Regions from separate parts of the Bradyrhizobium sp. IC4059 genome, predicted to be linked through region 1. Evidence: riboswitches for the same ligand, from Rfam matches in the RefSeq annotation. Region 1 holds a riboswitch; the other holds the start of a gene.
The links. A riboswitch is a leader RNA that binds a small molecule or an ion and turns the genes downstream of it on or off. The one in region 1 is predicted to bind cobalamin.

Region 1 (11,205 bases):
GAGCCCTGGCTGAACGAAGGCGCGCGCGATCCGCGCGCCGCCGACATCGTCGAGGCGCTGACGGTCTATCGGCGCGCCATGCTGCTGGTCGCAGGCGTGCTTGCGATCCTGGCTTTCGCGTGAAACAACGGGGCATGCGCGAGCACGGTGGAAATCTGGACCAGGCCCAGCAGCGTTTTGGCGGACGCGCGGAGGACTGGATCGATCTGTCGACCGGGATCAACCGGCTGCCGTATCCCGTGGGCGAGGTGAGCGCGCGCGCGTGGAGCGCGCTGCCATCACGCGCCGAGATCGAGGCCCTGCATCGGGCCGCAGGGCACGCGTACCGCACCGGCGCGCCCATCGTTGCGCTTGGCGGCGCGCAGGCTGCGATCCAATTGCTGCCCCAACTTGCGCGGCCCGGTCGCGCGCGTATTCTCGCGCCGACCTACAATGAATATGCCGGCGTGCTGTCTGCCGCAGGCTGGGAGGTGCAGGAAGTCGGAGAGCTTGGCGCGCTGCCGGGCGCGGATCTCGCCATCGTCGTCAATCCCAACAATCCCGATGGCCGGCGTTCTGCGCCACAGGATCTGCTCGCGCTGCTGCCCCGCGTCGGCCGTCTCGTCGTCGACGAGAGCTTTTCCGATGCCGATCCGCAATCGTCGCTTGCACCCGACGCGGATCGACCGGGACTGTTGATCCTGCGGTCGTTCGGAAAGTTTTATGGCTTGGCCGGCCTGCGGCTCGGCTTCGCCATCGGTCATGCCGCCGACATCGACAAGCTTGCCGCCGTGTCGGGTCCATGGCCTGTTTCGGGCGCGGCGATCGAAATCGGCTGTCGTGCCTTGCGCGATCAGGCTTGGGCGGAGGCGACGTCGGCGCGGCTCGCGCGCGACTGTGTTCGCCTCGATGCGATGGCGCATTCGCGAAGCTGGCGGCTCATCGGCGGCACACCGCTGTTTCGCTTGTACGAAACGGCTGACGCGGTGGCTGCGCAGGAGAGGCTCGCGCGCAGCCACATCTGGTCCCGCGTGTTCGCGCAACAGCTGACATGGCTGCGCCTCGGGCTCCCCGGCAGCGAAGCCGAATGGACGCGCCTTGCCGAGGCCCTAGCGCGCTAGCGCGAGCAGGCCTTCGACGTCGAGATGCTTTTCCATGTGATCGGCCAGCGCCTCGAGCGCGCTCTCGACGCTGGCGTGATAGGGCTCGTCGCCCGCGGGAATGTCGAGCTTGGCGAGGTAGGCCTTGCGGAAATCATCTGACGTGAACAGGCCGTGCAGATAGCTGCCCTGCACACGGCCGTCGCGCGAGATCGCGCCTTCCGCCTCGCCGTCCAGCTTGGCGAAGGGGCGGGCGCGATCCGGGCCGTCGGTGCGGCCGATGTGGATCTCGTAGGCCTGGATCGGCTGATCCGTCGCGGCATGCACGGCCGTAACGCGCGTGAGGGTCTTTTGCGGGCTCATCACCGTCTCGACATCGAGAAGCCCGAGGCCCGGCGTGTCGCCCGCAGGTCCTTCGATGCCTTCGGGGTCGGTGACGCTGCGTCCCAGCATCTGATAGCCGCCGCAGAGGCCGAGCACATGGCCGCCCCTGCGGTAATGCGCGAACAGGTCGACGTCCCAGCCCTGCGCGCGCAGGAAGGCGAGGTCGCCGCGGGTGGATTTTGAGCCAGGGATGATCACGAGCCTGGCATCGCCGGGAATGGCTTCGCCCGGACGCACCATCACGAGATCGACACCCGGCTCGAGCTTGAGCGGATCGAGATCGTCGAAATTGGCGATCCGCGACAGTGCGAGGCAGGCGATCTTGCATTGGCCCGGCTTGCGCGCATCGCGCAGGCCGAGCGCATCCTCGGCCGGTAGCTCGCCGGCACGCGGAAACCAGGGCAGCACGCCGAAGCCGCGCCACGACGTTTTCTGCTCGATCAGCCTGTAGCCGTCGTCGAACAGCGTGGGATCGCCGCGGAACTTGTTGATGACAAAGCCAGAGATCATCGCGGCATCGTCGGGGTCGATCACCGTCTTGATGCCGACCAGCTGGGCGATGACACCGCCACGGTCGATGTCGCCGACCAGCACGACCGGCACATTCGCCTTGCGGGCAAAGCCCATATTGGCGATGTCGGACTTGCGCAAATTCACCTCGGCCGGGCTCCCGGCGCCCTCGACCAGCACCAGATCGGCCCGCGCCTTCAAGCGTTCGAAACTCTCCAGCACCGCGCCCATCAATGACGGCTTCATCGCGGCGTAGTCGCGCGCACGCGCCGTCGCGATGCGCTTGCCGTGCACGACGACCTGCGCGCCGACATCGGTCTCGGGCTTGAGCAGCACCGGGTTCATGTCGGTGTGCGGCTCGACGCCGGCGGCGAGCGCCTGCAGCGCCTGGGCGCGGCCGATCTCGCCGCCGTCGACCGTGACCGCGGCATTGTTCGACATGTTCTGCGGCTTGAACGGCAGCACCCGCAGACCGTGGCGCGCGAAGGCGCGCGCGAGGCCGGCGACGATGAGCGACTTGCCCACGTCCGAGCCGGCTCCCTGGATCATCAGCGCGCGTGCCATGATGACTTCAGAACTCGACGCCGGCCTGCGCCTTGATGCCGGAGCGGAACGGATGCTTCACGAGCGTCATCTCGGTGACGAGATCGGCGATCTCGATCAGCTCGTCCTTGGCGTTGCGCCCGGTGAGCACGACATGCGTCATCGCAGGCTTTTGCGTCGTCAGGAAATCGACGACTTCGGCGATGTCGAGATAGTCGTAGCGCAGCGCGATGTTGATCTCGTCGAGCACGACCATGCGCAGCCGCTCGTCGAGGATCAGCTCCTTGGCTTTCTCCCAGCCGGCGCGCGCGGCAGCGATGTCGCGGGTGCGGTCTTGGGTCTCCCAGGTGAAGCCTTCGCCCATCGCGTGGAACTGACAGAGTTCGCCGAAATGGCCGGTGAGTAGGCGCCGTTCGCCGGTATCCCAGGCGCCCTTGATGAATTGCACCACCGCACAAGGAAAGCCATGCGCGACGCAGCGGACGATCATGCCGAAGGCCGAGGAGGATTTTCCCTTGCCCGCGCCGGTGTGGACGATGATCAGGCCTTTTTCGCCGCTCTTGGTCGCCATGATCTTGTCGCGAGCGGCCTTCTTCTTCGCCATTTTGGCGGCGTGGCGGGCGTCGGTTTCCTCGGTCGTGTGGGTTTCCGGTTCAGGCGTCATCGGTCCCGGTCCTTCGGCTTGACAAGTGGCGGCCACCGGCAAATGGTGGCCTGGCGTTGGTTCCTGTCCTATGACAGGCGAAGAGGGAATGCGATAGGGTCCGAATCCGCAAAGATTTGGGTCCAAACTGCAGCCGCCCCCGCGACCGTGACCGGAGAGATGCCCGAAGCCACTGATTCCTTTTGGAATCGGGAAGGCGGGGATCGAAGGGCCAAAACCCTGCTCCGCAAGCCGGGAGACCTGCCAGCGCGACGAGTTTTGGACCGGCGGACGGGGTGTTCCGCGACGGGGAGCGGGCCTTTCTGGAGAATGGTCCGTGCGCCTCATCGCCTCCCGCTGTTATCTGGAAGAGGCGATGACCGTCACACTTCATGTCTGCATCACCTGCCGCGCCGGCCAGACGCTCGGCGAGGGCGAGACGACGCCCGGCAAGCGCCTGCATGGCGCGATCCTCGAGGCCGGCGTGCCCGAGGGCGTCAGCGTGGTTCCCGTCGAATGCCTGTCGGCGTGCAGCCAGGGCTGCTCGGTCGCGCTCAGCGCGCCCGGCCGCTGGTCCTATGTCTATGGCCGCCTCTCCGATGCGAATGCGCAGGACGTGGTCGCAGGTGCTGCGGCCTACGCGGCGGCGCCCGACGGAATCGTGCCCTGGCGCAGCCGTCCCGAAATCTTCCGCAAGCAGTCGCTTGCCCGTATTCCCCCTGTTACCGTCGTGCCGGAGGCCGCTGAATGAACTCGCTCGCAAAAGTCCCGGTTACGGTCGTCACGGGTTTCCTGGGCTCCGGCAAGACGACGCTGATCCAGCATCTGCTCAGCAATGCCGGCGGCAAGAAGCTCGCCGTGCTCGTCAACGAGTTCGGCAGCGAAGGCGTCGACGGCGAGATCCTGAAGTCCTGCGCCGATGCGAACTGCCCGGAGGAGAACATCGTCGAGCTCGCCAATGGCTGCATCTGCTGCACCGTCGCCGACGATTTCATTCCGACCATGGAGCAACTCTTGGCGCGCCCGGTGCGGCCCGATCACATCCTGATCGAGACCTCGGGCCTGGCGCTGCCAAAGCCGCTGCTGAAGGCGTTCGACTGGCCGGAGATCCGCTCGCGCATCACGGTCGACGGCGTGATCGCGCTGGCCGACGCCGAGGCCGTCGCGGCCGGCCGCTTCGCGCCGGATCCGGCTGCGGTGGAAGCGCAGCGCGCGGCGGACGACAATCTCGATCACGAGACGCCGCTGTCAGAAGTGTTCGAGGACCAGATCGCCTGCGCCGACATCGTGCTGCTGACCAAGGCCGACCTTGCGGGCGCAGCCGGAATCGAAGCCGCAAAGGCGGCGATCACAGCCGAGATGCCGCGCCGCGTGCCGATGCTGCCGGTCACCGATGGCGCGATCGACGCGCGCGTCATCCTCGGCCTCGGTGCGGCCGCCGAGAATGATCTCGCCGCGCGGCCCTCGCATCACGACGGCGAGGAAGAGCATGAGCATGATGATTTTGCCTCGGTCGTGATCGACCTTCCGGAGGTGGCGGATATCGAGGCACTGATCGCCTCCGTCCAGAAACTGGCGCGCGAGCAGAACGTGCTGCGGGCCAAGGGCTACATCGCGGTTGCGGGCAAGCCGATGCGCCTGTTGTTGCAGGCGGTCGGTGAGCGCGTGCGCCATCAGTTCGACAAGCCATGGGGCGCGGGTCTCAGACAGTCGAAGCTCGTCGTGATCGGCGAGCATGGCGATATCGACGAGGCCGCCATCAAGGCAGGACTTGGTCTTTCAGGATCTGGCATCTGATGCACGTCGTCTTCCGCGAGAGCCGCGGTCTCGAGGAGACCGCGACGCCAAGAGACATCGGCCAGGACCCGGCCGATCTCGTGGTGCTCTCGTATTCGGATTCCGACCTTGCCGCCTTTGCGGCCGGCTGGCGCCGCGGTCGGGGCAGCCTGCCGTCGCTGCGGCTGGCCAATCTCGCGGAGCTGCGTCATCCGCTGTCGGTCGACACCTATATCGAACGGACGCTGTCGCAGGCGCGGGGCATATTGGTGCGCCTGATCGGCGGGGAGTCCTATTGGGCATACGGGCTCGCGGCGCTCCAGCAACTCGCGCAAGAGCGCAACATCGTGCTCGCCGTGCTGCCGGCGGACGGCCGCGACGACGCGCGGCTGGATGCGTACTCGACCCTGCCGGTCTCGACGCTGCGGCGGCTCAAGGTGCTCTGCGACTCCGGTGGCCCGGTCGCCGCGCAAGCCGCGATCGCGCAGCTCGCGCTGGCCTCAGGCCTTTATGCCGGCCCGGTCATCGGCGAGATGACCGTGTCCGAGATGGGATTCTATGATCCCGCGCGCGGTGTCATTGCCGCGCCAGTTGGCGAGGGCAAGCCGCGCGCACTCGTGACGTTCTATCGCTCCTATCTCACCGCCGCCGATACGGGGCCCGTCGACGCCTTGATTGCGGCGCTGCGCGAGAAGGGATTTGACGCCTACGGCGTGTTCGTCACCTCGCTGAAGGCGCCGGGCGTTGCCGACTGGCTGCGCGCGCATCTGGCGCAACATCCTGCGGCGGCGATCGTCAATGCGACGGCGTTCTCGGCCCTTGGCGATGACGGCACGACGCCGTTCCATGCCGCATTCTGTCCGGTGTTCCAGGTTGCGCTCTCGACGGCGCGGCGCGAAGATTGGGCGGAATCACTGCGTGGCCTGTCGCCCGGCGATCTCGCGATGCATGTCGTGCTGCCGGAGGTCGACGGCCGCCTGTTCGCAGGCGTGGTGAGTTTCAAATCGGCCGGTCAGCGCGATCCCGATCTGCAATTCGCGCATCTAGCGCACAGGCCCGACGAAGAGCGCGTCAACGCCGTTGCCATGCGCGTCGCGGCTTGGCGTCGCCTCGCGGAGAAGCCCGCCGGCGAGAAGCGGTTGGCAATCGTGCTCTCGAATTATCCGGGCCGTCCGCATCAGATCGCGCACGCCGTTGGTCTTGATGCATTGGCGTCGGTCGAGGCTTTGATTTCCGATGTCGCTGAGGTCGGCTTCGACGTTGCGCCGGTTGATGCGCTCGGCGAGACACTGTTGAAGCAGAGTTTGACTTGGGGCGTCGCCGATTATCGAGCGGGGCTGTCGCGCCTGCCGCAATCCTTGCAGGACGATCTCGCGCGCGCCTGGGGCGCGGTGGAAAACGACCCGAGCTGCCGCGATGGTGCGTTCCACTTCGCCGCCATCGCGTGCGGCCGGTCGGTCATCGCGGTTCAGCCCGAGCGCGGCGATGCGGCCTCGCGCGATGCCGATTATCACGATCTCGCCCGCACGCCGCGCCACGCCTATGTCGCGTTCTATCTCTGGCTCCGGCAGCAAGGCTGCGATGCCGTCGTGCATATGGGCGCGCACGGCACGCTGGAATGGCTGCCCGGAAAATCCGTGGCGCTGTCGCAAGTGTGCTGGCCGGAAGCGCTGATCGGCGACCTGCCCGTCATCTATCCCTTCATCGTCAACGATCCCGGCGAGGCCGCGCAGGCCAAGCGGCGCATCGGCGCGGTCACGATCGGCCATCTGCCGCCGCCGCTTGAGACATCCGCGGTGCCGGAGGGCCTGCGCCGGCTCGAACGCCTGCTCGACGAATATTCGACCGCCGATGGTCTCGATCCCGCGCGCCGCCAGCGGCTGATCGCGGCGATCCGTGACGAGGCGCGGGCGGCGGGTCTCGAAGACGATCTCGGCCTCGATGCAATGGCCGCACCGGCCGAAGCCATCCCGCGGATCGACCGCTTCGTCTGCGACCTCAAGGAGAGCCAGTTCGGCGATGGCCTGCACGTGTTCGGCCGCGGTGCCTGCGGCGAAGCGGAGCGCGATGCATTGCGTTCCGTGCTCGCCGGAAAACGCGTTGCCCCCGGGCCGTCGGGCTCCCCGTATCGCGGGCGTCAGGATGTGCTGCCGACAGGGCGCAACCTCTTCGCCGTCGACCCGCGTGCGGTGCCGACGCCGTCGGCGCATGCGCAGGGGATAAAACTCGCCGAAGAGCTGTTGCGCCGTCATCTGCAGAATCACGGCGACTGGCCGAAGGGCCTCGTGGTGGATCTCTGGGGCTCGGCGACGATGCGCACCGCAGGCGAAGAGTTCGCGATGGCGTTGCATCTGGCCGGCCTCGCGCCGCGCTGGGATCACGCTTCCGGCCGTGTCACCGGTTACGACATCATCGCCCCGGCCGAGCTCGGCCGTCCGCGCATCGACGTCACGCTGCGCGTATCCGGCCTGTTCCGCGATGTCTTCGCAGGGCTGGCGCAATTGTTCGAAGCCGCCGCCGAGGCGCTCGCCGCGCGCGAGGACGAGGGCGATGAGAATCCCTATCGCCAGCGTGCGTCCCGCGTGTTCGCGCCGCGGCCCGGACAATACGGCGTCGGGCTCTCGGCGATCCCGGATGCCTTCACGCCGGAGACGCGCGAGGCCGCAGGCGAAGCGTGGCTGTCGGCATCGTCCTGGGCGTTCTCTGCCGATGGCGCGATGCAGCCGGATCGCGCAGGTATCGAACAGCGTCTCGCGTCCGCCGACGCTTTTGTCCACGTCCAGGACTTGCCCGAAACCGATCTGCTGCTCGCCGCCGACTATGCCGCGCATGAGGCAGGCATCGCCGCGGCAGCCGCGCACCTCGGGGCAGGCGTGCCGTCGCTCTATCACCTCGATGCGACGCGGCCCGGCGAGCCGCATGCGCGCACGCTGACGGAAGAGATCTCGCGCGTCGTTCGTGCCCGCGCGGCCAATCCGGCCTGGATCGCCGGCATGATGCGCCACGGTTTCCGCGGCGCCGCCGAGATCACCGCGACGCTGGAGCACATGGCCGCCTTTGCGTATCTCGCCGGCGCCGTGCCGCCGCATCTGTTCGACCTCTATTACGACGCGACACTCGGCAACGACGACGTCCGCGCCTTCATGGCGCGCGAAAATCCGTCCGCACTCGCCGCAATGGAAACCTGCTTCACGCGCCTGCACGAGGCCTCGCTCTGGCGAACACGTCGCAATTCGATTGCGGCAGCGCTGCGGGAGGCCTCATGAGCGCGACCACGGTCAAGGGTTGGTGTCCCGGCGCGCTGCGCCCGATGCAATCGGGCGACGGGCTCGTGGTGCGCGTGCGTCCGTTCGGGGGACGCCTTGAAGCACCACAAATCTCCGGGCTTGCGGAACTCGCCGAGCGCTTCGGCAACGGTCTGATCGACGTCACGAGCCGGGCCAATCTGCAGATCAGGGGCGTCCAGGAGGACGGCCATCGGCCGCTGCTCGATGGTCTTGCGCAGCTCCAGCTGCTCGATCCCGACGCCGACATCGAAGCCAGGCGCAACATCCTGGTGACGCCGTTCTGGGGCAGCGGCGACGAAACGCAGTCGCTCGCCGCCGAGCTCGAGGAGGCGCTTGCCAATTCCGGCCTGGCGCTTCCCACCAAGTTCGGCTTCGCCATCGATGACGGGCGGTCGCGTGTTCTCGCCGGCGATTCCGCCGACATCCGCATCGAGCGCGACCGCTCGGGCGGTCTCCTGGTGCGGGCCGACGGCGCCAAGCTCGGTCGTTCCGTTGAACGCGGACAGGCCGTGAGCGCGGCGCTGGCGCTCGCAAGCTGGTTCATCATCTCCGGCGGTGCAAACGGCGGGCGAGCGCGCATGGCAGCCCACATCGCATCCGGCGCCGTGTTGCCTCAATCCTTGCGCGGCGAGACCGAGCCTGCGCCGGTGATGGCCGCGGTGCGTCCCGGGCACTATCCGCAAGGCGCAATGGTCGGGGTGGCGTTCGGGCAGATGCTGCACGCGACGCTGCATCAATTCTCTGCTTGCGGCCATGCGCTGCGCATGACGCCCTGGCGGATGGTGCTGAGCGAGGGCAAGCGCGAGATGCCGAGCGCGGCGGGGCTCATCACCAGGCCCCATGATCCGGCGCTGCGCGTCATCGCCTGCAGCGGCGCGCCGCGCTGCCGCGAGGCCCATGCCGATACGCGCGCGCTGGCCGCGGCGCTGGCGCCGCGCATCCCCGCCGACGCGCGACTCCACGTCTCCGGCTGCGGCAAGGGCTGCGCCCATTCCGGCGCGGCTGCGGTTACCCTGATTGCGACGCGCGCCGGGTTCGATCTCGTCCGCGACGGCTCGACCCGCGACGCGCCGGTCCTGCGCGGGCTGAACGGCGCCGACATCGTCAGCGATCCCTCCATCCTGGTCGGAGGGAACTGATGCCGCACACCTACGAGACCGACGGCGCTGTGATCTACCGGCAATCCTTTGCCACCATCCGGGCCGAGGCCGATCTCGCGCGCTTCACGTCGGACGAGGAGCAGGTGGTGGTGCGGATGATCCATGCCGCCGGCATGGTCGGCCTCGAGGCGCATATCCGTTTCACCCCTGATATGGCGATTGCCGCGCGCGCGGCCTTGCAGAAGGGCGCGCCGATCCTGTGCGACGCGCGCATGGTGTCCGAAGGCATTACGCGGGCAAGACTGCCCGCGGCCAATGCCGTGATCTGCACGCTCGGCGATCCCGCCGTGCCCGCGCTGGCGCAGTCCATGCGCAACACGCGCTCGGCCGCGGCCCTGGAGCTGTGGCGGCCGCATCTTGATGGCGCGATCATCGCGATCGGCAATGCACCGACCGCGCTGTTTCATCTGCTCAACATGCTGGAGGATCGCGACTGCCCGCGGCCGGCTGCGATCATCGGCTGTCCGGTCGGCTTCGTCGGCGCGGCCGAATCCAAGGCCGCGCTGATGGCCGATCCGCCGGCACCGGCGCTCACCGTCGAAGGCCGCCTCGGCGGCTCCGCCATCACGGTTGCTGCCGTGAACGCGCTGGCAAGCCGGAGCGAATAGCCATGGGACGCATCATCTGCTGCGGTCTCGGCCCCGGTGATCCTGATCTGATGAGCGTGCGTGCCGATCGTACGGTGCGGGGCGCTAGTCACGTCGCCTATTTTCGCAAGAAGGGCAGGCCCGGTCAGGCGCGCCGCATCGTCGAGGGCATGCTCGCGAGCGGCGTTACCGAATATCCAATGGAATATCCGGTTACGACCGAGATTGCTTTCGACAGCGCGGAATACGTCCAGCTGCTCGCCGGCTTCTACGACGAATGGGCCGAGCGCCTGGCGCGGCTTTCGCGCGCCGTCGACGTCGTCGTGCTCTGCGAGGGCGATCCTTACTTTTACGGATCGTTCATGCATCTGCACACGCGCCTGCAGGGCCGCGTCGAGATCGAGGTGATCGCCGGCATTCCCGGCATGGTCGGCTGCTGGAACGGCGTCGGCCGGCCGATCGCGCTCGGCGACGACGTGACGACGGTGCTGATGGGCACGCTGCCCGAGGCCGAGCTCGAACGCCGCATGCGCGATTCCGATGCACTGGTCGTCATGAAGACCGGCCGCAATCTCGCAAAAGTGCGCCGCGCGCTCAGCTCCGCCGGGCGGCTCGCCGATGCCTGGCTGGTTGAGCGTGGCACCATGCCAGGCGAGCGCGTGGTGCGGCTCGCCGAGATCGATGCGGCCGACTGTCCCTATTTCGCGATCGTGCTCGTGCACGGCAAGGGCCGGCATCTGGATGCCGCCGAATGACAGGCACACTGACCATCGCGGGCCTCGGGCCGGGCAGCGACGCGCTGGTGACGCCGGAAGTTTCCGCCGCGCTTGCGACGGCGACCGACATTCTGGGCTATGCGCCCTATGTCGCGCGCGTGCCGCCGCGGCCTGGGCTCACTCTGCATCCATCCGACAATCGCGAAGAGCTGCAACGCGCGAGCGAAGCCCTGCGGCTTGCCGCCGAAGGCGGTCAGGTCGTCGTCGTCTCTTCCGGCGATCCCGGCGTGTTCGCGATGGCATCCGCCGTGTTCGAGACGCTCGAGCAGGCGCCGGAATTTCGTGAACTTTCGATCCGTGTGCTGCCCGGCGTCACCGCGATGCTGGCGGCCGCCGCGCGTGCCGGCGCGCCGCTCGGCCATGATTTCTGTGCGATCAACCTCTCCGACAATCTCAAGCCGTGGGCGGTGATCGAGAAGCGCCTGCGCCTCGCGGCGGAAGCCGATTTTGCCATCGCGAT
Region 2 (11,205 bases), on a different contig from region 1:
TCGTCGACTCGTGATGCGCCCTGGACATAACGATCGTTCCCCTTCAGCAGCCGACTCAGGGCAGCATCTGGCGAGAGCAGGTTGTTTGGCTTGGGCGGGCCTTTTGCTTCCTTCGCGTCGACAATCTTACTGCCGAACCGCAGGAAAGCTGTCGAAGCAGCAAAGAGCAACAGTGACCGGCGCGAACGCGCGTGCTTGTTTAAATGGGACATGTCTTGAGAATGGGCTGCTTGCATGTGTCGCCTCATGGCACGGCCTTACGCCACCCGGTGGCTTCGGCTTCCGCTTCGCTGCAGAGCCAGCGTTCGCCGCGCTTCTTCGTCATGCCGATTTGTTCGTAACCGGGTTGCCCTGGCAGGTAATAAATGCGCTCGCCTCTGCGCTCGACAGTGCCTTTTATCAGGCACTCGGGGGACGGCGGTTCCGATAGCAGGACGGATCCAAGCAGGACTTCCTGAGCGTCGACCGGAACCGACGTCGCGCCCACGATAATCGTACCCCTATTGCGGCGAGGCCAGTCCCAGGGCGCGATGAACGCGCCGGACCACAGCCCCGCATGGGCTGTGCTGGCCGCCAACTCATAAACAAGGTAGGTATGGTGAGATGCACCAGCCGATAGCGCCAAGCCCGAGCGTACCATCCAGGCGTTTATATCCTCGCCTTCGATGAAGCAGCTGCCGAGGGCTCGCCGATACTCATCGACTCTTTCGGTATGACAATCCCACGTTCGCCCATTCGAATGCTTGATGAGCTCGTCGCGAACAGCTACGCCGCAGGCCCATTTCCGGCCCTGTGCGTCGAGGCAAATCTGATCCGTCTCAGGAGCTTCGATGCCTGAGAGACGAACGGTCGTTTTCTCGATCTGGATTGTATTGCCGTCGAGGATGCGCGGAGCACCGCTGAGTGTCGCGGCGAAAACCGGAGATGTGATGAGGGCGATCAATGCGAACATAATTCCGCGGTGCTTCATCCCGACAATAACCTTTCGCTACTGATCCATGTTCACGCACGATACGGTGCCGATACATTCGATTGCTCGACCACAGATGTAGATTCCGCCGGCTTCGATGTGTGCTTTATGAGAGCTTGGCGTGAGACCGAACCTACGACCTGACGCTGCGTAAGGATCAAGAGCTTTCTTCCCGTGCGTGGGGGGCGGTGTCCTTCGAGCATCGGCGGCTCTCTCACCGGAAGCGTACTGTACCGTTGAGCCTAAGGAGGAGATCCTCCGCGTGGCGCCGAACTCGCGATGCTGGACAAACCCGATCCTCGGAATGCTGTGCTCCTCCTTGCAAAAAGTGAGCGACTATGAAGCGTCGGCGCTTGCGGCTGAGTCAGGCGTTGAGGAGCAACCTTGCCATGGTTGGTGATGACTTCCATCGGCAAACCGGACAGTTCCGACGAGGGCGAGGAAATTCGCCCCAAAGTCTTGTCACGAAAAAGATGTTCAAAAAGGATCTGGTCTGGCTCGCTCTGACCGGGTTAGACAAAGACGCGATGGAGTTCAGCCTCAACGCTCGCCGCGTAAATGAAGCGTTCTTGTTCGAGCAAACCGCGCAAATCCGTTCCTTGTTACGCCAGACGAGATGATCGTTGATACCAATCGCATTATGGCATTTGGCTCCTCCGCGCGGCACCATCGTCGTTGGTGCTACTGCCCAGACGTGTGTACAAGAACTGAACTGTTTATGGCTCAGGCGGCGCTACGGGCCGCCGCTCTTTGGTAGTGACGGTTCCCCGCGATCTCAAGTGGCTTACCCAGGAACGCTGGCATCAGCGCCCGTTTTCTCCAGGAATTGGAAAGGCTGCGATATCGAGCCGCGAGCTTTGCCGTGGATGCACCGGGCGTGGGCAAGCTGCCGACGTGTTCGGACAATCGCGAGTGCCATCCTGATGCAATTCAGTGTGAGGTTTCAATGTTTGCACATCGCGCACTCGGGGCGAATAGCTCTGGTGCGGTTTAGCCGACTCAAGCTACACATCGTTTCTTAGCACCTCACTACATAATGGGAATGAGATGGTCGCAGTCGTTCGGGAAGTACCGGTCTCATCTTACGCGCTTGAAGTAGATGGCCAACTCAGAGCCGAATTCGCGACCAAAGACGGTGCCACGGCAGGTCGAGCAGAATTAAAGAAGCGGTTTCCGATGCTTGAAATCCGGGTCTATGACGTGCAGACGAATGAATGCGAGGAAATCTAGGGCCGAGTCAGTTCGGCGCTCAACGTTCTTGCGTACAGCTCCGGAGCTTCCCGCCCTGCGCACTCGGAAATGGGCAGGCGCTCAGCGGGTATGCCGGGGTTGCTACCAGTTTAACTTCCTCGCCCGTTTCGTCTCAGCATAGGTCCCTAGTGCCGGGTCAAAGTCGCTTGGCTCACGCTCCTGCGTATGCCGCAGTCACACGATGCGCGGCGCGCACGCCGAGTCGGCTTGGGCCGGAGGCATCTACAAACTCTCTACTGAAGAATGCATGAGAGCTGGTTCCCCCCAGCAACTTGGTGTGCTCTCACTGGGTGGAGTGCAGGCGGCAAACCACATCTCGCAAACTAGTACGCGCCGCTAAGCTCGACACGTGGTGGAAGAACGCAATTGTGCTGCTCGACCTTCCTTACGGCGGGCCGAACTGCTGCGAGAAAGGCAGCGGGACTGTTGCGGAGCCGTAAACAACGCAACTGCAGAGCGCGTATGTCTTGCAGTTGGTACGAGGCGTTCGACCGTACGGCAGCTGCGGTGCGATGTTGCCCTGCGCGACCGTCTGCTAAGGCCTTCGCTCTCCTAGTCTTCCTCTTCCTTTGGCTCGGTCCGTTGGAACCAGGAGCCCGGAGGAAATTTCGCGATGCGCTTGGCAAAAGAGGATTGTGGCTCCCAATCTTGGCCTTCGCTCTTCTCGAAGGTGATGACCCCGTTGTGTGTAAAATAACGTGGTCCTTGGATATCGCAATTCACCAAGAGCAGAATGCGCCATAGATCGCCTTTCTCGTTCGGCTTGTCATTCTGCTTGGGTAAGTAGTCGACCCCAACAGGTTCAATGATAGTGCATCGGCCCTGCCGCAGAAGATCGCCGAGCCGGCCTTGCGGCGTAGTCACAAAGTTGAAGTTACTTGGATCATGCAGAAAGCTAAGATTTGCGTCCCTTTCACCATCTGCGACTTCTTTGGCGATCAACGAGAGCGCTAGGGCACGCCAGCCCAATTCCATCGGCTTCGCATAGGTTGACGCAAGCTCAATCGTACCGTCGAGCGCGACTTTCCAGGTGATAGCGTACTGTTCGTCTGATTTGTTGTCTCGGTGCCTGGTCCACGAAACGAAAACATGGTCGTTTTCGCCAAGTTCAGCGACCCCCCACATCTGAGGGACGAACTGTGCCACCTTCGAGACATTGGAGATGATTTGTTCTATCGTCTCACCATCTTGCGCTCGCCACGTTGACTTGAGTCTTTCGACAAGTGGGTTGTCGCTGGCGCGAATAGTGTTACTCATGGCAGCCGGCCAGGCTAGGCAGATTAGAAGTCCGCCCAGGCGAAGCCATAGCGCGGGTCTTCCCGACATTCTCTTCATAACCCTCGGCCTATCACGTTTCATCCGTACATCTTTCAAGGCGGGCAACCTTGAACCTGCTATGAGCGAGCGCAAGAAGTTTACGGAGACGCGACGGGGCACCCGCGGCTGTCCCGCGCGGGCAGGCGCTCCCCTCTATGTCACGCGCCGCTAACTTCCATAGCCAGCGACAGCGTCAATTGGCTGAGCTGGACATCCCCAGCAGAAGAGACTGGGCATGTCGAGGGGCTTGCATTCTTCGTGCCAGGCAGCAGGCGGAGATTTGCACGGGTTTTATGTCCCTATTGTCGACTTTCCGACCTGCGCACGTTTCGATGTTTCCATTCAGTGTATCGGCCGTAGTTTGTGCATCCTTGTCCCGCACAGATAGTTTGCGGAAGAGGTGAACGCCTCGATGCCAAGTGCCTGATGAGATTCGACGGTGTGTTTGCCGTCATTGAACCGGGTGGTTCGCTAAAGTTGCCGTCGGCGTTCGGCCTACATGATGGCTGGCGATACGAGCCGAGAAGTCTGGCTGGCACGAAAATCAACCTGCTCGCCGCGTATGTTGCTAGATTGCGCCTCCTGCCTTGACGTGTTCAATGGGGATCCTCTAGTCGAGAAAATAGCTGGCCAGCGAATGTGCTGGGCGAACCGCTGGAAATCGGAAGCCGCATCGAATGCATTCTGCTCGAAACGGCGGTAGTCGCCGCTACGCGGGCTGGTTTTGTCCCTTTCATTGATGGGGCGGGCGGCGTCGCCTCAAGGCAGCTCCGAGTCGCACTCCGACATCCGACAAGGACATCTCTGATTGCGATAGCTCTGTTTAGAGAATCATAGAGATGGACGGTCATTCGCCTAGTAGATGTCGCACATTAGCGTGGCACATAATCTGAGAGGTTGACGGAAGAGTCCTCCTGCCGATAATCCAAGCTCGTCGAGGTTCTCCGAATCCCACTTGATCCGGAGCTAAGAGGGAAGCCGGTCCAAATGCCGGCGCTGCCCCCGCAACTGTGAGCGGCGAGCTACTGTCCAACGATGTCACTGAAGCCCGCACGGCTTTGGGAAGGCCGGACAGCAGCGATGAGCCAGCGAGCCAGGAGACCTGCCCCGACGATAGATTGGTCCACGGGCGGGGTGTCTCGGTGGTGCGCCAAGCAGCCGTCGCGCGCGCGACTTCCTCTGCCTGCGTCCGCCATGGCCTCTGTCCCCAACAGGGGTTAACACTATGTCTCTTCTCTCTCTTCCGGTTGCTACGCTCGGTACGCCACGCATCGGTCCAAGGCGTGAGCTCAAATTCGCTCTTGAAAGCTACTGGGCCGGAAAGATCAGCGAACAGCAATTGCTCGAGGACGCATCCGGCCTGCGCGCAGCGAACTGGGCTCGTCAGAAGTCTCTCGGCGTCACGGTCATTCCGTCGAATGACTTCTCGCTGTATGATCAGGTGCTCGATACAAGTGTCATGGTTGGCGCTATCCCGGAGATCTACGCCTCGAAAGGAGAATCCGTTTCCCTCAAGACGTACTTCGCCATGGCTCGCGGATCACAATGCGACGATCAGGATGCGAGTTGCGGTCTGGGCCCGCGGGGGTCTGGCGCACCCGCGCAGGAAATGACTAAGTGGTTTGATACCAACTACCACTACATGGTTCCCGAGTTTTACAAGGGACAGGGGTTCAGACTTTGCTCTCGCAAACCAATTGAAGAGTATGTGGAAGCAAAGGCTCTAGGCTTTCAAACCCGCCCTGTCATGATCGGGCCCGTCACATTCCTAAAGCTCGGTAAGAGTGCCGATAGCGCGTTCCAGCCCCTCTCCCTACTGGATGATTTGATACCGGTCTATATCGACGTTCTGCATGAATTGGCCGAACGAGGGGCAAGTTGGGTTCAGTTTGACGAGCCCTGCCTGGTCCTTGATCTGGACGAAGCGGTGCGAAAATCATTGCTACATGCCTATAACCGGTTCGCAAAGGAGGGACCGGCTATCAAGATCATGGTTGCCAGCTATTTCGGCGAGCTAGGCGACAATCTGGATACCGCATTGAGCCTCCCGGTTTCCGGTCTGCACTTTGATCTAGTTCGAGCGCCAGAGTTGTTGGATAAGATCGTCGCTGTCGGCCGAAGTGATCTCGTCATGTCGCTCGGGGTCATCGACGGCCGGAATGTATGGCGGTCGAACTTGTCGTCCCTTCGTCAGCGGCTGGAGCCCGCGATTGCGAAGCTCGGCAAGCACCGTGTACAGCTCGCTCCATCCTGCTCGCTGCTTCACGTGCCGGTCGATGTTGAACTCGAGACCGGGCTCACGTCCGACGTCAAGAGCTGGCTTGCTTTCTCTGTTCAGAAGATGCGTGAGCTTGCGATCCTGGCGCGAGCACTCGCTGGCGACCAAAATGTTGGGCTCGCTCTTGCCGATTCGGAATGCGCTGCGACTGCCCGCCGGACTTCGCCGAAGATCCATGATGCCAATGTCGCTACCCGGATGAGGGCGATCGACCAGACGATGCGCAGGCGCGCAAGCCCATTTGCCCGTCGTTCCGAGATCCAAAGGGCGCGCTTTGGACTACCAGCTTTTCCCACCACGACAATCGGATCGTTTCCGCAGACCAGAGAGGTTCGAAATGCTCGTGCGGCGCATGCGCTAGGCGCGATGAGCGACGAACAATACGACAGGTTCATCAAGGAGGAGATAGCCCGCGCCGTACATTGGCAGGAGGACATCGGTCTTGACGTCCTCGTGCACGGAGAATTTGAGCGCAATGACATGGTGCAGTACTTTGGCGAGCAACTCGGCGGCTTCCTATTTACCAGGAAGGGATGGGTACAGTCTTATGGTTCGCGCTGCGTCAGGCCCCCGATCCTGTTTGGCGATGTAGTGCGGTCGAAGCCGATCACTGTGGACTGGTGGCGCTATGCGCAATCACTAACTAGCAAGCCAATGAAGGCCATGTTGACCGGACCGGTGACGATCCTGAACTGGTCGTTTGTTCGCGATGATATTCCTCGAAGCGAGGTCTGCCGTCAGCTGGCGCTCGCCATCCGCGACGAAGTCCGCGATCTCGAGAATGCCGGTGCGGCCATGATCCAGATCGACGAAGCGGCACTCCGCGAAGGATTGCCCTTGCGCCGATCGGAGTGGAAGGCATATCTCGATTGGGCCGGAGAGTGCTTCCGCATTTGCTCATCGGGCGTTGCCGATCAAACGCAAATTCATACACATATGTGCTACTCAGAGTTTAACGACATCATCGGTGCGATCGCTGCAATGGATGCGGATGTCATTTCGATCGAAACGTCGCGATCGAAAATGGAGCTACTGGACGCATTCAGCAAGTACGACTATCCAAATCAAATCGGACCGGGCGTGTACGACATCCACTCTCCACGCGTTCCCGAGGTGGGCGAAATGCAGGAGCTGATGGTACTGGCTCGGACGCGTTTGCAGGAATGGCAGCTCTGGGTCAATCCGGACTGCGGCCTAAAAACGCGCAACTGGGAGGAGGTTCGGCCTGCGCTAACCAACATGGTCGCTGCCGCCCGCGAACTGCGTGCAGCATCCGATCCGCAAAACCATTGATCCCGCGCTCGGGTCTGTTCTCGACCAAGCGAATTTGCTTGTGGTCACTTGCGCTCTCCACAATCTCGAGCAAGCCTTGGGGCCAACCAAAATGCCTGGCCCCAGTTGGTGGTCCGAAGGAGGTGAACCCGGAGGAACGACGCTGACGCGTCGCGCTACTTGGCCGAGAGAGAATAGCCGACGGTTCATCAAGGCGAGAAACATTCGCCGAAAATATGGACTCATATCGACACATTTATCGTTGCTAATTATGACGTGGTAAGCGATCGTTTGGTCTGAGAGTCAAAATCTACACAGAGGTGTGTCGCTCGCGAGTACATTGGGAACGGTTGCGACAGCAATGCGAGGAGTGATGCCGGACGGTCACCGCAAGCCCCCACCACAATCGGTCCGCTCGGACATGTTTCCCGTCAGGCGCTCTCATTCAAGAAACTCTAGATAGTTTCCGACGAGAGGACGCCGAACCCAGTTCCTGCCTCAACTCACGCCAATCTATTGTGCAGGATGGCCGCCGCTATCCGAGCCAGATACGCCAATGCGTCGGCTGCACGGCGACGTGCTCTCCGGTATTCGCGTTGATCCATCCGCCGAACACCCGGCGACAAGGAAAGACCACCCGGTGAATTGAATTGCCCTCGATCACGGCAATCTCCAGATCCTGATCGAAGGGCGGCATGATTTCGAGCCGCTCCCAGATCGAATCGCCATTAGATCCTGGACGAAGTTCATCGCTGCGAGCTGACAAATTTAGACAACCTTGTGAACATTGCGAACATCGCTTGGTTTCCGCGCGAACAGGCTCTGCCCGATTCGACCGGACGGCGCGCGGTATCGATGGCGTGAGCCGCGGCAGAGGGCTATCGGCCGTCGCATCGTTGGTACGGAACACGGTCCGCTCGCGAACCGAAATATTTAGATTTCCGCCGGGAAACAAGGCCTGAGCTTCAGTCGAATCGATCTGGGTCAGCTCAAGACCTCGGCTGTTGGTATTTGTAACTGTTCTGCACGAACTAAACTGGTCTGCAGCTCCAGCAATCCGGCCCGCGGCGGGGTAGATGGTCCGGCTTTCCGTCATGTCACATCTCTTGTTGGTGACACATCTCCGTGTTCTGCAGCGTCATGGCGTGGGTGTGCGGGCGACCTCAGCCGCGCTCTCGCGCGCGTACCACGCGCTCCAGCGAGCGCGCGAAGACGCCGGATTCGGTTGACACCATTAGAATGAACGTAGCTTCGCTCGGAGCCCATAATCGGGCCTGTCCGCAGGTCGATAAAGTAGACGCCATCGCAAGCGGCGCAACTTATCATGTGCAGGTCATCGACCCGCGGCTCGGCTGCGCCCGGAAGGAGTCCTAAAAAGTGATCGCTGGTACCCGGACATGAAAGCATCATGGGCTCAAGTCGTTCTTTCCGCCATGCGTCTGACCTTACTAGAAGATGGCTGCTATCAGGACGGAGCCGCCGCAGCATTGATGCGGGTCAAAAGGCCAGTCCATCCGGAGTGGTTGAGCTCGAGCGGCAGCTACGTGCCACAGACGCCCGCGTTGGCAGTCGACATGTCCGAACTCGGGAGTCCGCCAGGGCCTCGCACTCTCTGCAAGACGCCAGCGTGTTGATTTGAGGCGCAACTCACGCTCCAAGGGCTACGGCAGCATTTTTCCTCATTGCTCCGTGCACGCGGATGGTCAAACGATTGTTCGCCTTTCATTGTCGGTAGCCTTGCGGGGCTGATCCCACCCTTAGGGTTTGGCACTGAAGTCCGGACCTGGGCTCGTGGAAACGTGGGCTGCGACAAGCCTTATGATCGGCTTTGCTGTGGCGGCGGCTGGTGGACTGTCGGATGCATGATCGGGGTTCCTTGCCTGATTGCTGCACGATCGCCTGCGCGTATAGTGCCTCGCCGCCGCATATGAAAAATCTGCACGCGCGCGCCTGCAATGCTAGTGCATGTTGCCCTCGATCGTCTCTGCGAGACAATCCTCGATCAAACACTCGGCGGCATGAGGCTCCTGAGAGGCGCTGCCCCTCGGCTCAAAGCGTCGTGCGATAAGGCAGGTAGGACAGACAGGCCATCCCTGTTCTTCGCGACAATAAGCGGCTCGCGCCGCGCTGTTACATCTGGATCTATCTTCGGACGAGCGGACAGACCTCTTGGGGTGCTGCTTGAGGCAGATCAAGTACTCTCGGTGCGAATGGCAGAATAGTAGATAAGCGAACCACGGGAAAAGAGGGGCATGCCTTCATTTAATGTTCGGTTTATTAAGACCGTTTGTGACGATACTGGCGGCGAGCATCGTGCGTGCCAGGCAGCATTCAAGGTCGATGCCGCCTCCCTGAGTGCTGCTGCTCAGCAGGCGGAGACTGATTTTTGCAAGCAAAAGAGTGTCCGCGATTGGACAATCTTCGCCGATGTGTTGGAGCTTCGAACCTCACCTGCATTAGCAAATCCATCCAATCAGCCTTTCGAGGATCCCCAAGGACGAGCTTCTCATGAGCAAGCAAGGGTTTCGCCCTTCCTGAGGTTTCCACGGAAGCGGGACATCTTCACCGACCAAGGCTCGTAGTTCACGGGCGCGACGTTCACCAGCGTGCTCGCCAGTCATGGCATCCCCCTTGCTTGCCCGGCGCGACAACGAATTCGTCGAGCATGCCTATGAGACTGTGTCCGACGCCCGCGTCTCGGGCGGACGATACCTCGCCTTCTACAATGGCCGGCGTCCGCCTTCGAGCCTTGGCGGCGGCGCTCCGGATCAAGCTTACTTCCGGCCGCTGCCATTCCGTGCGGTAGCCTTACTATGGCAGACGCTCCACTTACACAATCGGCACAGATCGGCAGTCGGTCTGTGGAATCCTGAAGGCACGGCCAATACCGGTAAGCGTGACCTTAAATTCGTACGACGAGGGGTCGAGAGTGAAGGAAGTCGTGGTGGGTACGGCCACCAATCATGCGGCTCACGATCGCGAACTCTCTTGCGATCTATTCTCTTATATCAATCTTAAGCTTCGCTGGGAGTGGTATTGTCCGCGTTCTCTCGTCGGCGGCAGCAGGTACGCAAGCTGGCGCACGGGTCCGCCACCGAATCCAGGACCGCTATCTCGGCGAACTGAATGAGGACGTCGAAGGAATTGTGAACCCGTTGCGGGAGCTTAACGTGAAGGTGCATCGACCGATGACCCTTTGCTCGTGCGGTCTCGAAAAGGTGGCTGATTATTTGCCAGAAGCAATGCGCAAGTGATAGTCGCGCCCGAACCACTCAAAAATAGTTCCCCAGCTTACGACGATGACGATCTGCCGTTGTCCAGTCTTTACATAGATATCAACGTCCTTTCGGTCCCTCCTGACGTCGTTTTAGTCAACGACGCCTGCCCCGAACTGGCCCGGATCCTTGAACACAGTCGCTTTCCGGTCATACCGGCTCGGCACCGCCATAGGTGGATCTTTATGGGAGGTCCATTGCTTTACTCTCGACACGGTCCGCGAAGACGGGACGGAGGATTTCTTCAACTATACCGGCGATAAACGTAATCGTCTGCTTCCCGAGGCGGCGCCTCGTAAAGCCATTGCTTGGGAAGCCTGATAGCTGGCGAGGGTGTGCTCGCTAGGACTGGTCAAGGTTATGCTGCATCAACTAGTTGCCAGAACCAAAAAACTGTAGCGTAGGTTCCGCAAAGCCGCAAAGCCGCAAAGCCGCAAAGCCGCAAAGCCGCAAAGTAGCTGAGTCAATTAGATGTACTCTCGCCACGTTTCAGGTCGACGATCGGCGAGTGCGCCTGTCAGCGGACCCTAAGTTGGGACGTGAACACGCTCACATCTTGCGCCACCATCGTGCCCGTGACGGTCTTGACGTATCAGGACGGGAGCTTTCGAATGTCATTTGATCGTCCAGTGACTTTAAGGGAGACTGTTGCTTCGATGTCACCAAACCGATGAACGGCCGGTCTACGCTCGTGCATAAAAGACACCACATGTTCGATATCTATTTGAACCAAAGACACGATCTTTTGGTCATTCCGACAGGCTTTGGGATCCCCGCGGGATTGGACGGCAATTGGAAGAGAAAGAAGCGGGCGGTTCGTTCCGTGAGCGACGTCATTCGTC

Region 2: linked by a shared signal. The riboswitch ahead of metE (5-methyltetrahydropteroyltriglutamate--homocysteine S-methyltransferase) and the one ahead of I6F12_RS05480 (DUF1636 domain-containing protein) in region 1 are both predicted to bind cobalamin.

The regions. Positions count from the first base shown of each region.
Region 1 covers NZ_JADYVH010000001.1:1,186,329-1,197,533, forward strand. The annotation lists gene cbiB (adenosylcobinamide-phosphate synthase CbiB) at 1-123, shown strand, start outside; gene cobD (threonine-phosphate decarboxylase CobD) at 135-1,100, shown strand; gene I6F12_RS05470 (cobyric acid synthase) at 1,089-2,537, opposite strand; gene cobO (cob(I)yrinic acid a,c-diamide adenosyltransferase) at 2,545-3,180, opposite strand; cobalamin riboswitch at 3,221-3,443, shown strand; gene I6F12_RS05480 (DUF1636 domain-containing protein) at 3,536-3,910, shown strand; gene cobW (cobalamin biosynthesis protein CobW) at 3,907-4,956, shown strand; gene cobN (cobaltochelatase subunit CobN) at 4,956-8,201, shown strand; gene cobG (precorrin-3B synthase) at 8,198-9,361, shown strand; gene I6F12_RS05500 (precorrin-8X methylmutase) at 9,361-9,990, shown strand; gene I6F12_RS05505 (precorrin-2 C(20)-methyltransferase) at 9,993-10,724, shown strand; gene cobJ (precorrin-3B C(17)-methyltransferase) at 10,721-11,205, shown strand, end outside.
Region 2 covers NZ_JADYVH010000003.1:221,283-232,487, forward strand. The annotation lists gene I6F12_RS11330 (carbonic anhydrase) at 1-236, opposite strand, end outside; gene I6F12_RS11335 (thermonuclease family protein) at 245-952, opposite strand; gene I6F12_RS11340 (hypothetical protein) at 1,360-1,590, shown strand; gene I6F12_RS11345 (nodulate formation efficiency C protein) at 2,774-3,478, opposite strand; cobalamin riboswitch at 4,459-4,663, shown strand; gene metE (5-methyltetrahydropteroyltriglutamate--homocysteine S-methyltransferase) at 4,764-7,109, shown strand; gene I6F12_RS11355 (hypothetical protein) at 7,624-8,184, opposite strand; partial or broken gene I6F12_RS11360 (IS3 family transposase) at 9,638-9,896, shown strand; gene I6F12_RS11365 (hypothetical protein) at 10,052-10,342, shown strand.